DNA from 3 places in the Nonomuraea muscovyensis genome. Region 1 is predicted to be linked to each of the others. Evidence: riboswitches for the same ligand, from Rfam matches in the RefSeq annotation. Region 1 holds a riboswitch; each other region holds the start of a gene.
The links. Region 1 has a riboswitch for cyclic di-AMP ahead of FHU36_RS32875 (CHAP domain-containing protein). Riboswitches for the same ligand answer to the same signal wherever they lie in the genome.
Positions count from the first base shown of each region.

Region 2: another riboswitch for cyclic di-AMP. It lies ahead of FHU36_RS46075 (C40 family peptidase); the one in region 1 lies ahead of FHU36_RS32875 (CHAP domain-containing protein).
Region 3: another riboswitch for cyclic di-AMP. It lies ahead of FHU36_RS30860 (coiled-coil domain-containing protein); the one in region 1 lies ahead of FHU36_RS32875 (CHAP domain-containing protein).

Region 1 covers NZ_JACHJB010000003.1:275,826-280,067, forward strand. The annotation lists gene FHU36_RS32870 (VanW family protein) at 1-1,633, opposite strand, end outside; cyclic di-AMP (ydaO/yuaA leader) riboswitch at 1,961-2,115, shown strand; gene FHU36_RS32875 (CHAP domain-containing protein) at 2,128-2,829, shown strand; gene FHU36_RS32880 (DoxX family protein) at 2,935-3,459, shown strand; gene FHU36_RS32885 (TrkH family potassium uptake protein) at 3,446-4,242, opposite strand, start outside.
Region 2 covers NZ_JACHJB010000004.1:451,266-455,507, reverse strand. The annotation lists gene FHU36_RS46080 (hypothetical protein) at 1-109, shown strand, start outside; gene FHU36_RS39905 (class I SAM-dependent methyltransferase) at 106-927, opposite strand; gene FHU36_RS46075 (C40 family peptidase) at 968-1,660, opposite strand; cyclic di-AMP (ydaO/yuaA leader) riboswitch at 1,664-1,808, opposite strand; gene FHU36_RS39895 (3-isopropylmalate dehydrogenase) at 1,907-2,953, shown strand; gene FHU36_RS39890 (branched-chain amino acid aminotransferase) at 3,142-4,239, shown strand.
Region 3 covers NZ_JACHJB010000002.1:3,059,497-3,063,738, forward strand. The annotation lists gene FHU36_RS30850 (DeoR/GlpR family DNA-binding transcription regulator) at 1-742, shown strand, start outside; gene galT (galactose-1-phosphate uridylyltransferase) at 739-1,818, shown strand; cyclic di-AMP (ydaO/yuaA leader) riboswitch at 1,890-2,028, shown strand; gene FHU36_RS30860 (coiled-coil domain-containing protein) at 2,034-2,990, shown strand; gene FHU36_RS30865 (hypothetical protein) at 3,326-3,850, shown strand; gene FHU36_RS30870 (DUF2716 domain-containing protein) at 3,825-4,242, shown strand, end outside.

The DNA of each region.
Region 1 (4,242 bases):
TGTGGAAGCGCTGCTTCCTGACGACCTTCCCGCCCTTCTTGAAGATCCGCCACACGTCGATGGCGAAGCCCGGCACGCCCTCCATCGGCAGGCAGTCGGGCCCGGAGTCCTTCATCTTGCGGAAGTCCTTGACGTTGTAGCGGCCCGAGCTCTCCGACTCGATGTCCCACCGCTTGGTGCTCCAGAACTGCACGGTGATCGACGTGTTGGTGTACGACGTCTTGATCAGCACCCCGTACGGCGAGTCGTTGCGCCAGCGGAAGTCCGGCTGCGGGAAGGAGACCGTCGACTCGCGGCCCGCTGGATAGCGGGAGATGTAGAACTGGTGCGGCGTGTGCTGCACGTCCTGGAACCCGCCGAAGAACACCGCGTTGAACATCGTGGTCGCGAACTGTGACACGCCGCCGCCGACGTCGTTGACGAACCGGCCGTTCATGATCATCGGTGCTTCGACGAAGCCGCGCGCCCGGTCACGCCTGCCCACCAGGCCGTTCAGCGAGAACGTCTGGCCCGGCAGGACCAGGTGACCGTCGACGATCTCGGCGATCCGGTGGATGTTCGTCACCCGCGGCGCGCAGCACGGGTGTTGGGTGGTGTAGGAGCCGACCTTCTCCTTCACGCCGAGCCGCCTGGCCTTGGCGGTGGTCAGGTCGGGCTGGGCCTCGACGATCGGGACCCGCACCGCGCGCTCGCCGCCGGTGAGGGCGGCGGCGACGGCCTTGGCCAGCCCGTCGGGGTCGATGTCACGGCCGGCGCGGTGCGGCACGACCCTCGGCCGGCCCCCGGCGATCCGGAAGGCCGCGTTCCTGGGGCGCCGGTCCTCCTCGACGAGCGTGTCACGCAGGCCGTCCACCAGCTCGGCGGCGTCGAACGAGGGCCGCATGTCGCCGCGCCCGTCGGGGACGAACCGCAGGTGGGCGGCGAGCTGGGCGGGCGACAGGGTCGCCCGCCTGTCCCCGGCCGACAGCGTCAGCGGCGCGGCCACCGCGGTGCGCGCGGTGGAGCCGGCGATCTCCTTCACCTTCGCGGCCGGCACCGACGGGGGCGTCGTGCGGACCGGCAGCGTGACCTCGTCGCGCCGGGCGAGGAACGCCTCGCGGATCGCCCGCGCGGCCTCCTTCCGGTCGAGGGCGCGACCGGCCTTGGGCAGCGTCACCTTTGGCTCCAGGCCGCGGTAGGCGATGGCGCCCTCCTGCGGCTTCCGGTCGACCCGCTTGGCGAGGGCGGCGATCCGCTCGCCCAGCAGCTCGTCGTCCACCTCGACGACGGGTGGGACGGTGCGGGTGCCGAAGAGCGAGCGCGCGATGCCGGCCGGAGTGGTGTGGCCGTCCATGGCGCGGGCCACCGTGGTGCCCGCGTCGAGCGTCACGCCGAGGTCCTTGGGCTTCATGGTGACGGTGCGGCCGGCGACCTCGACCTTCAGCGGGCCCGGCCGGCCGAACTCCTCCTCCAGCCTGGCCCGCGCGGCCTCGGGGGAGAGGCCGCCGATGTCGACGCCGCCCGCGTCGGTGCTGGGCGGCACCTCTCCGGCCAGGGCCAGCGTGGGCATGCCGTACGCCAGCAGGAGCAGGGCGAGGACGGCGGCGATCGACGCGGCGACGCGGCCTCGGGTGGTGCTGAGGATGCGCTTCATCGTGGGGGCGACCTCGCTCGGGGAGTCGGACGTCCGGCCAGTGTGCCACGGCGCCGATCAGGTCCCGGGCCTCTTTACCGAACGGGGGGACAGCATCTCGAAACCACTTTCGCCAGGGGAGGTAGGTAAAAACTTCAGCGCTAAACCCCAGGTGGAGCGGGGGGTTCACAGGTGCGGACCCGGACTCCGCTTGCACCGCTCTATACGCTTCGCTTACGTTTGAGGACATCGAGGCACACGTCCGGCATGTCAGTACCTCCGCCGCGTGATGCCCTAGCCAAACGCCGAGACCGCGTTCGCGCCGCCTGCATGATCGATGCGCAGGGGACGACGCGGCCGCCGAATCCGCGACAGATCGCGGAACCGGGGACCCAATCTCTCATGGGGTGAATCGGCACGCCCGCCACAGGCGGCGGCGTGCCGTAGGGCACTTCCAGGCCCGAATCCGTCAGCTAACCCGGTAGGCGGCATGGAAGCAAGGAGTAAACCCCAGTATGACCAAGCGTGACCTCTCCCGTGCCATCGTGCCCGCGAACCTCCCGCGGTTCGTCATCGGTCTGACCGTGGCGGCAGGCGCCGCCTTCGGTGCTGTCCCGGCCATGACCATCGCGCAGCCGGCCCAGGCGCAGGTAGGCATGCCGGCGGACACCGCCCCGCAGGCGCAGGAGCAGCCCCGGGCCGCCGCCGCGGCCTACCAGAAGCCGCTGAGCGCCGACGCCCTGCTGAGGGTGGCGGAGTCGCAGGTGGGCGTCAAGGAGAACGCCGCCGGCGGCGGCACCCCGTTCCACAGCTGGTACATGTCCTCCCAGCGGGCCGCCGAGACCGTCGCCCGCGACGGCGGCAACGTCCGCGCCTACGCCAACGCGCCGTGGTGCGCGATGTTCGTCTCGTGGGTCGGCGAGAAGGCCGGCGCCCGCCCCTCCGTCGGCTGGGACGCCTACACCGTGACCTACGCCAAGTGGTTCAAGGCCAACAAGCGCTGGGGCACCACGCCGAAGCCGGGCGCCGTCGTCTTCTTCGACTGGGACGGCAGCAGGAACCTGAGCGCGATCGACCACGTCGGCCTGGTCAAGAAGGACAACGGCGACGGGACGATCAGCACCGTCGAGGGCAACACCGGCAACGGCAAGGTCGAGCGCCGGGTGCGGCCCGTCTCGCAGGTGGCCGGCTATGGCTACCCGGTCCTGCAGGGCTGATCCCCCTCCCGGCCTCCCCCGGGCCGCAGGCGGGTTGACATCTCCCTTGGATAGCTCCACTATCTAGGTTATCTAGATAGTGGAGCTATCCGTTTTGGAGTCGTCATGCAGGTTCCCCTCGTCCTCCTGGCCGCCCTGCTCGTGTTCCGCGGCCTGGGGGCGCTCGGCGTCAGCCGGTTCGCCTCGTGGTCCGTCAGCGCCGCCCACGCGCTGGCCGTCATGCTCCTCATGACCGCCTCGGCGCACTTCGTCCCCGAGAGCGTCACGGTCATGCCCAACCACGCCGACCTCGTCCGGATGGTGCCGCCGTTCGTGCCGTTCCCCGCCGCCATGGTGTACCTGACCGGCGTGCTGGAAGTGCTCGGCGCGGCGGGCCTGGTCATGGCGGGCACCCGCCGGCTCGCCGGCCTCGGCCTGGCCGTGATGTTCGTGCTGCTGCTGCCCGCCAACGTCCACGCGGCCCTGGCGGGCACGCCGTTCAACGGCGGCGAGGCCACCCCGCTGTGGCTGCGCGTCCCCGAGCAGGTCCTCTACATCGCCGTCGCCCTCTGGAGCGCCACCCGCGGCGCCCGGCCCGCCCGCGACGAGGCCGGCACGCGGTCCGCGGGGGAGACGCTCAGCCGACGATGACCCGCTCCTCGGGAAGCTGGTAGCGGCGCGTCCGGTCCTTCAGCGCCAGCGCGGTCCCCAGCGTCAGCGGTCCCGTCCTGCCGATGAACATGAGCACCACGAGCAGCACGTGACCGACCGGTCCGACGCTGGCGGTGATGCCGGTGGACAGCCCCACGGTGCCGAACGCCGAGACCACCTCGAACAGAACCTGGTCCAGCCCGTGCGGCGTGAGCACCAACAGCAGGTAGGTGGCGACCGCCACCAGGGCCACGCTCAGCAGCGCGATGGAGATGGCCTGGCGCTGCGCGGCCTGGGGCAGGCGGCGGTGGCCGATGTTCACATCCGACTCGCCGCGCATCTCCGCCCAGATGACGAACGCCAGCAGCCCGAACGTGGTGACCTTGATGCCGCCGGCGGTGCCCGCGCTGCCGCCGCCGACGAACATCAGCAGGTCGGTCACCAGCCAGCTCGACGGGTACATGTCGGCGATGTTCAGGCTGTTGAAACCGCCCGAGCGCGGCATGACGGCGGTGAAGAACGCCGCCAGCACCTTGCCCGAGTCGTCGAGCGCCCCCAGCGTCCTGGGATTGCGCCACTCGGTGACCAGGAACACCAGCGTGCCGACCACCAGCAGGAGCGCCGTGACGCCCAGGGTGATCCGGGTCAGCACCGACCAGTGGCTCGGCCGCCGCCACGACCTGAACAGCTCGAACATCACCGGGAAGCCCAGCCCGCCCACGATCACCGCCCCGGCGATCGGCAGGCAGATCCACGGGTCGGTGACGAATCTCATCAGGCTGT
Region 2 (4,242 bases), on a different contig from region 1:
GTATCCCTGGAATCGTGCCGACGAGCGCGACAACGAGGCCGCCGAGGCCCTGCAGACCGCCCTCGACCGCCGCGACAACGGCGGAGCCCCCGAGAGCCCGGGCCGCTAGGCCCCGAACTCCAGCCGGTAGAACGCGGCCAGCCGCCGCACGCCCGGCATCTTGCCCGCCACCCGCACCAGGAGCCGGTACGGCCCCGGCAGCCGGTCGTAGCCGTCGAGGTCGAAGACGCTCAGCGCGTCCACGCAGCGCAGTTTCGGGCTGATCGACAGCAGGTCGGCCGGCCCGTCGATGCCCCAGCGCATCGTGGCGCCGGCCTTGCGGACCGGCGGGTTGAGCTTCTGCAGCCGCAGGCCGCGGGAGTGCAGCGCGTCGAAGAGCAACTGGCCGCTCGCGAACCCCTCGGCGATCCGCCGCAGCAGGGCCCGGCCGCCGTCCCGGTCGAGGTAGTAGAGCAGACCCTCGGCGACGACCAGCACCGGCTTGTCCTGAGGGACGCGGTCGAGCCACCCGGTGTCGGTGACCGACGAGCCGATCATCGTGTACCGGGGCCGGTCGGGGAACAGGCGCCGGCGCAGCTCGATGACGTCGGGGTAGTCGACGTCGTACCAGTCGACGCCCGGCGGCGGGTCGAGCCGGTGGGCGCGCGTGTCGAGGCCGCAGCCCAGATGGAGCACGCTCGCCTCCGGGTGGCGGGCCAGGAACTCCCGGGCCCAGCCGTCGAGGAACCGGGCCCGCAGCGCCACGGCGGCGGCGCTGCCCCGCGTCATGCCGGTGCGGCGGAAGTCGTGGTCGATCCGCCGGGCGATCTCCAGGGAGAGGGTGTCGGCGAGGATCGGGTGCGGCGCGCGGGCGTCGAGCGCCCTGCCGTACAGGGTGGCGAGGAGCGTGGCCTTCTCGGCGGTCAGTCGCACCTTCTCGGTTGCCATGTCCTCACGGTAGTACGCGCGACCGCACCCGTCCGGGTGACTACAGCGTGGTGGCGACCGGCATGGCCGGTGGGGGAGCCTGGCGCAGCTCGCGGATGTGCGCCCAGCGCTTGACGCCCTTCGGATCGGGCCGGACGGCGCCCACGAAGGAGCTGCGGCGTCCCGCGTCCAGGCGTTCCTCCTTGACCACGTCGCCGGTGCGTGGCGCGTGGACCATGTGGCCGGGGCGGGAGATCATGCCCACGTGGCCGAGGCCGTGGAAGAAGACGAGGTCGCCGGGCCTGAGGTCCTTCCAGGCGATCTTCCTGGAGAAGGCGCCGTACTGGGAGGCGGCGACGCGAGGCAGTTCGATGCCCGCGGCCTGGTAGGCGCGGAGCATGAGGCCGGAGCAGTCGTAGCCGCTCGTGCTCGTCCCGCCCCACACGTAGGGGGTGCCCTGCTTGTCCAGGGCGTACCTGACGGCGATCTTCCAGGCGGGGAGCTGGACGTTCCGGGTCCTGGCGCGCTTGACGTCGGCGCCGGTGAGGGTGACGCCTTCGGGGTCAGGCGCCACTGTGGGGGAGGCCGCCGCAGGTGAGGTCACTGCGGGGGAGGCCACCGTGGCGGGCGCCGCCGCGGCGGCGGGGGAGGCGGCCGCGAGTCCGGCGATGGTCACGGCGGCGGCGAGCGCGGGGATGAGCGCGGGGGTGGGTAGGGGGATGGGCAGGGTGATGGGCATGGCGATGCGCGGCACGAGGAGTCCTTCCACACGGCCGGCCGGGTTAGCTGACGGGCTCGGGCCTGGAAGTGGCCCTACGGCGCGCGGACGTGCCGATTCGCCCCAGAGGGGAGTGGGTCCCCGGCTCCGCGCAACGGCTGCGCGGATTAGGCTTGAGGGACTCTAACGAAACGGTCAAAGCACCGCAATACGGGTAAAAGGGATGTCCGGTGTTTGAGATGCGGTGTTCGTCAGCCGAGACGAGCCGGTAAGGTACCGCCCATGGAGTCGCGCAACATACGCCTGGCCGTGATCCCCGGAGACGGCATCGGCGCCGAGGTCGTCGCCGAAGGACTCAAGGTGCTCGAGGCTGTCGGCACCAAGATCGAGGCCACCCACTACGATCTGGGTGCCGCCCGCTACCACCGCACCGGCGAGACGCTGCCCGACGCGGTCCTGGAGGAGCTGCGCGGCTACGACGCGATCCTGCTCGGCGCCGTCGGCGACCCCAGCGTGCCGCCCGGCATCCTGGAGCGCGACCTGCTGCTCCGCCTGCGCTTCACCTTCGACCACTACGTCAACCTGCGCCCGGTCAAGCTCTTCCCCGGCGTCGAGACCCCGCTGGCCGACACCTCGGCCGAGGACATCGACATGATCGTGGTGCGTGAGGGCACCGAGGGCCTCTACGCGGGCACCGGCGGCGCCATGCGGCGCGGCACGCCGCACGAGATCGCCACCCAGGAGTCGCTCAACACCGCCTACGGCGTCGAGCGCGTGGTCCGCTACGCCTTCGAGAAGGCACGCTCGCGGCCCCGCAAGAAGCTGACGTTGGTCCACAAGACCAACGTGCTGACCTTCGCCGGCGACCTCTGGCAGCGCACGGTCAACCAGGTCGCCGAGGAGTTCCCCGAGGTCGCCACCGACTACTGCCACATCGACGCGGCCTCGATGTACTTCGTCACCCAGCCCGAGCGCTTCGACGTGGTCGTCACCGACAACCTCTTCGGCGACATCATCACCGACCTCGGCGCCGCCATCGCCGGTGGCATCGGCCTGGCCGCCAGCGGCAACGTCAACCCCGACCGCACCGCGCCCAGCATGTTCGAGCCGGTGCACGGCAGCGCCCCCGACATCGCCGGGCAGGCCAAGGCCGACCCGACCGCCACCATCCTGTCGGTCGCCATGCTCCTCGACCACCTCGGCCTGCGGGCCGAGGCCGCCCGCGTCGAGCAGGCCGTCGCCGACGACATCGTCGAGCGGCCGGCCGGAGGGGTGGGCCGCTCCACCCACGAGATCGGCGACGACATCACCGCGCGAGTATCGAGCTAGGGCCGCCTCAGCTCGACCAAGCGCCTGGCGGTCCGCACCGGACCCGCCAGGCGCTTTTCGCATGCCAAGGGCACAAAACACACCCCATCACCCCTTGCCATCCCAAATGGCGAGACAATAGGAAGTACTGACCGCCGCCGAGCAGTCCAGGCCGGCACCGCGCCACAGTAGAGAGAAGGACGTCCGTCATGACCATCGCTCAGAAGCTCAGCTTCGACGTGCAGCTATCCGACCACGCTCGCACCGCGGCCGAGCGGGAGCAGGTACTGACGAACCCGGGCTTCGGGCAGACCTTCACCGACCACATGGTCGTCATCGACTACACCGACGGCCGCGGCTGGCACGACGCCCGGCTCGTGCCGTACGGGCCGCTCAGCCTCGACCCGGCGACGTCGGTCCTGCACTACGCGCAGGAACTGTTCGAGGGACTCAAGGCCTACCGCCAGGTCAACGGCTCCATCGTGGCCTTCCGCCCGTACGCCAACGCGGCCCGGCTCAACCGCTCGGCCGCTCGCATGGCGATGCCGGAACTGCCGGAGGAGACGTTCGTCGAGTCGCTGGAACTGCTCGTGCAGACCGACCGGGAGTGGGTGCCGACCACCGAAGGGCACAGCCTCTACCTGCGGCCCTTCCTCATCGCCACCCAGGTCGGCCTCGGCGTGAACTACCCCTCGCGCACCTACTCCTACATCGTCATCGCCTCCCCGGCCGCCTCCTACTTCAGCGGTGGCGTCAAGCCGGTCTCGGTGTGGCTGTCGACCGAGTACACCCGCGCCGCCCCGGGCGGCACCGGGTTCGCCAAGTGCGGCGGCAACTACGCCGCCGCCTTCGTCGCCCAGCGCCAGGCCGTCGAGAACGGCTGCGACCAGGTCGTGTGGCTGGACGCCCAGGCGCACGAGTACGTCGAGGAGATGGGCGGGATGAACCTGTTCTTCGTCTTCGGCGACGAGCTCGTCACCCCCGCGCTCACCGGGACGCTGCTGCCCGGCATCACCCGCGAATCGATCCTCACCCTCGCCGCCGACCTCGGCCTGGAGGCGGAGGAGCGCCTCGTCTCGGTGGAGGAGTGGCAGGCCGGCTGCGAGTCGGGCGAGCTGACGGAGGTCTTCGCCTGCGGCACGGCCGCGGTGGTCACGCCGGTGGGCTCGGTCAAGGGCGCCGGCCGCGCCTGGACCATCGGCGACGGCACGCCCGGCCCGGTCACGATGCGGGTGCGCGAGGAACTGGTCGGCATCCAGTACGGCTCGCGCCCCGACCCGCACGGCTGGGTCCACAAGATCTGCTAGCCG
Region 3 (4,242 bases), on a different contig from region 1:
CGTCCGCAGCAACGGCGGCGTGCGGGTGGCCGACCTCGTGCGGGAGCTCGGGGTCTCCGACATGACGATCCGCCGCGATCTCGAGGTCCTCGCAGAGCGGGGCCTGCTCGCCAAGGTGCACGGCGGCGCCACGGCCCTCGGCCCCGGGTCCACGGAGGAGCCGGGCTTCACCGCCAAGTCGGCCCGCCAGCAGCCCGAGAAGGAGGCCATCGCGCGGCGCGCCGCGCGGCTCGTCGAGCCCGGCACCGCTGTGGCGCTGTCGGCCGGCACCACCACCTGGGCGCTCGCCCACCACCTGGTCGGCGTGCCCGAGCTGACGGTGATCACCAATTCGGTGCCCGTCGCCGATGTCTTCCACCGCAACCCGCGGGCCGACCGCACGGTGGTGCTCACCGGTGGCGTGCGCACCCCGTCCGACGCGCTCGTGGGCCCCGTCGCGGTCGCCGCGATCCGGCGCCTGCACGTGGACACCCTGTTCCTCGGGGTGCACGGGATGAGCGTGCGGGCCGGGTTCACCACGCCCAACCTGCTGGAGTCGGAGACCGACCGGGAACTGGTTGGCGCGGCGCGGCGGTTGGTGGTCCCGGCCGACCACACGAAATGGAACACCGTCGGCATCAGCACGATCGCCGAACTCACCGAGGCGGACGTGGTCGTGAGCGACGCGGGACTGCCCGAGGACGCACGTTTGGAGCTGGCCGAACGGGCCGGCGAACTGATCATCGCGGAAGGGTCGCCGTGAAGCGCACCATCACCCATCTGGCCGACGGCCGGGAGCTCATCTACTTCGACCGCCGGGACGACGCCGACCGCGGCGCGATCGACCGCCGGCCGCTCGATCCCCGGCCGGTGGCCTCGGAGCTGCGCTACGACCCGCTGACCGAGGAGTGGATCGCGATCGCCGGGCACCGGCAGACGCGCACGTTCATGCCGCCGGCCGACGAGTGCCCGCTGTGCCCGTCGACCGACACGCGTCTGTCGGAGATCCCCGCGCACGAGTACGACGTGGTGGTGTTCGAGAACCGCTTCCCCTCCTTCTCCGGCAACCTCGGGACCTACGCCGAGGCGGGCGGGCTGAGCGAGGTGCGTCCGGGCGTGGGGCGGTGCGAGGTGGTGTGCTTCACCTCCGACCACTCCTCGTCGTTCTCGCGCCTGAGCGACGACCAGGTCGAGCTGGTCATGGAGGCCTGGGCCGACCGTACGGCGGAGCTGTCCGCGATCGACGGCGTGGAGCAGGTCTTCTGCTTCGAGAACCGCGGCGAGGAGATCGGCATCACGCTGACCCACCCGCACGGGCAGATCTACGCCTACCCCTACGTGACGCCGCGGACCAAACTCCAGCTGGGCGCCGCCGCCCGCTACGCCGCCGCGCACGACGGCCGCAACCTGTTCGCCGACGTGCTGGCGGCCGAGCGTGCGGGGGCGCGGGTGGTGGCGGCCAACGAGCTGTGGACGGCCTTCGTGCCCGCAGCGGCGCGCTGGCCGTTCGAGGTGCATCTCTACCCGCACCGGCAGGTGCCCGACCTCGCGGCGCTGTCGGAGGCCGAACGGGCCGCGTTCGCCCCGCTCTACACCTCGGTGCTGCGGGCGTTCGACGGCCTGTTCGGCGTCGTCATGCCGTACATCGCGGCCTGGCACCAGGCACCGGTGCGCGAGCAGCGTGACCTGGGCTATCTTCACCTGGAGCTGTTCAGCATCAGGCGCGCGCCCGGCAAGCTCAAGTATCTGGCCGGCTCGGAGTCGGCGATGGGCGCGTTCGTCAACGACGTGCTGCCGGAGGAGGCGGCACGCATGCTTCGATCACAGGTAGATCACTAATTGGTTGCTACTTGGGCTCGCGTGACCATCGATTTACTGTTAATGTCCCTTTCGCACCGGCCGGAACGGCCGGTGCACCAAAGCCTAATCTCGGGCGCGTCGCCCGCGAGCCGGGGACCCAAGCACCTGGGGTGAATCCACGCCTGTGGTAGGGAAGCTACTCCCTCCCGAACCCGTCAGCTAACCCGGTCGGCAAGAGGGAGAGGAAAACCTACGTGGCGGCTGCGTCCCCCGCGCGTCTTGCCATCGGTCTCACCATCGCCGCTGTCGTGGCCTCCAGCCCGGCGGCCCCCGCGCTGGCCAAGCCCAAGCCAGACGAGACCAAGCTCCGCTCGGAACTGAAGCAACTCAACTCCAAGGTCGACGGCCTCATCAAGAAGTACAACCTCAAGCGGGTCGAGCTGGCCAAGGCCCAGCAGGCCGCCAAGGTCGCCCAGAAGCGGCTCACCACCGCCGAGAAGGCCCTGGCGGAGGCCGAGAAGAAGGTCGTCGAGATCGCGCAGTTGCGCTACCAGAGCGGCGACCAGTCGTTGCCGACGTTCCTGCTCCCGGTCACCGGTGCGGGCGCCGCGGTGCTGGAGCAGCTCTTGGCCGAGCAGCAGGCGGTGGTCGACGGTTTCGCCGCCGTCCGCGACGAGAAGAAGAAGGCCGCCGAGGAGGCCGCCGCCCTCGCCGCCAAGATCCGCACCGACACGACGACCGTGGCCGGGCAGCGCGAAGAGGCCGAGGACGTCATCGTCGACATCGAGGACAAGCTCGAGGACCTCATCCCCGTCAGCACCGGCCGCCGCTCGAACGGGACCTGGGCACCGCAGCTGCCGTCCGGCTCCGACAACATCACGGCCCGCACGCGGGCGATGCGTGAGCTGATCAAGCGGAACTTCGCGTTGCCGTTCACGGTCGGCTGTTTCCGCTCGGGTTCGAGCGGCGAGCATCCGCTGGGCCGGGCCTGCGACTTCATGATGAGCACGGGCGGCAGCATGCCGTCGGCCGGCAACCAGGCGCTGGGCGACCGCGTCGCCGCGTGGGCCGTGGAGAACAAGGCGAAGCTCGGGGTCAAGTACGTGATCTGGAAGCAGCGCATCAACCACGGCTCGGGCTGGAGCCCCATGGCCAATCGGGGCAGCATCACCGAGAACCACTTCGACCACGTGCACATCTCGATGTACTGAAGGGGCGAATAGCATCCGATGAGCTATTCGCTGCCTTGACGAAGGCGTTTGAGCTGGTCATGAGGTCGTCCTGCGCGTTGATGCGCGGCCGTCCGCCTGCCACTTCCCACCTTGCTGCCCTCCAGTCCCACGAACGCCGCCATGGTGTCCTGGCAGAGGGCAGCCTCGAAGGCCGGCAGAACGCAGACCAAGCCGCGCAGATCGGGCGCGAAGAGTTCGAGGCTGTCTGCGCCGCAGCCGGACGTCATGTCGCCGGCAGGACCGACGTCGCATTCTCCGACAGTCGGATGGAATCATCGAAGCTCAGCATCTGCCCTGGTCGAGAGCTGATGAGGATGGACGACGTGACGAGAGTGGCTGAGACGCTGCTTGATGCTTACGAGAGCCAATTGCGGGCTCTGGTGCCGCTGGAGTTACCGTGGGGAGCTGTCGTCGAGCGGGATGGACCACTGGTACGAACCCACTACGGCACCCACGCAACCGTCCACCATGCCGCTCTCCGCGACGACCTGGCGGGATTGATCCGACGGCAGCAGGAGCTCTTCGCGGCACGCTGTGAGCCGGTCGAGTGGAAGGTCTACTCTCACGACGCCCCACTGCTCGGCGAATCGCTGCGAGCCGCAGGCTTCGTCCCGGGGCCGGAGCGCACTCTTCTGATGGCCGACATCGCGAAGGTCCCGTCACCCGAAGACCTCCCGCCGGGCATGCGCATACGGCCCCATCTCCCCGGGGAACGTGAGCGGCTGCGCCGTAGGGCCGCGGTCGTGCCCGAGCAGCGACGGCCGCTCTCGGAGTTGGAGGCCGACGGGACAGCCCCGCGGGACAGGATCGGAGATGGAGATCCTGCTGCTGGAGTATGACGGGCGAATCCTGGACGCCGTCTGGATCGAACGCGTGGGCGGCACCGACTTCGCAGCCATTGGCGGAATCACCGGCCCCCGCCGCGAACTGCTCCAAGCCGCGGCCGCCTGGGCGGAATGGCGCGGTGTCCGGCAGGTGTTCCGACACCGTACGCCGCGACATCTCGTCGCGGAGGCACCTGGCTCGCTGGTCCCTGCCTACGCTGCGACGGGCTTCCATGCGATCGCCCAGGTGAGCACCTACCGCTGGGCGCCCGCCGGTGAGCCGGCACGGGACCGTCCCGCAAAGCAGCTCCTGTCAGACCCCGAGCACGACAAGATCTGGAAGCGGTTCGAGACCCGGTTCGAGGTGACCTACGAGACCGCCGCTCGGGGGATCACCGAACCTCCAG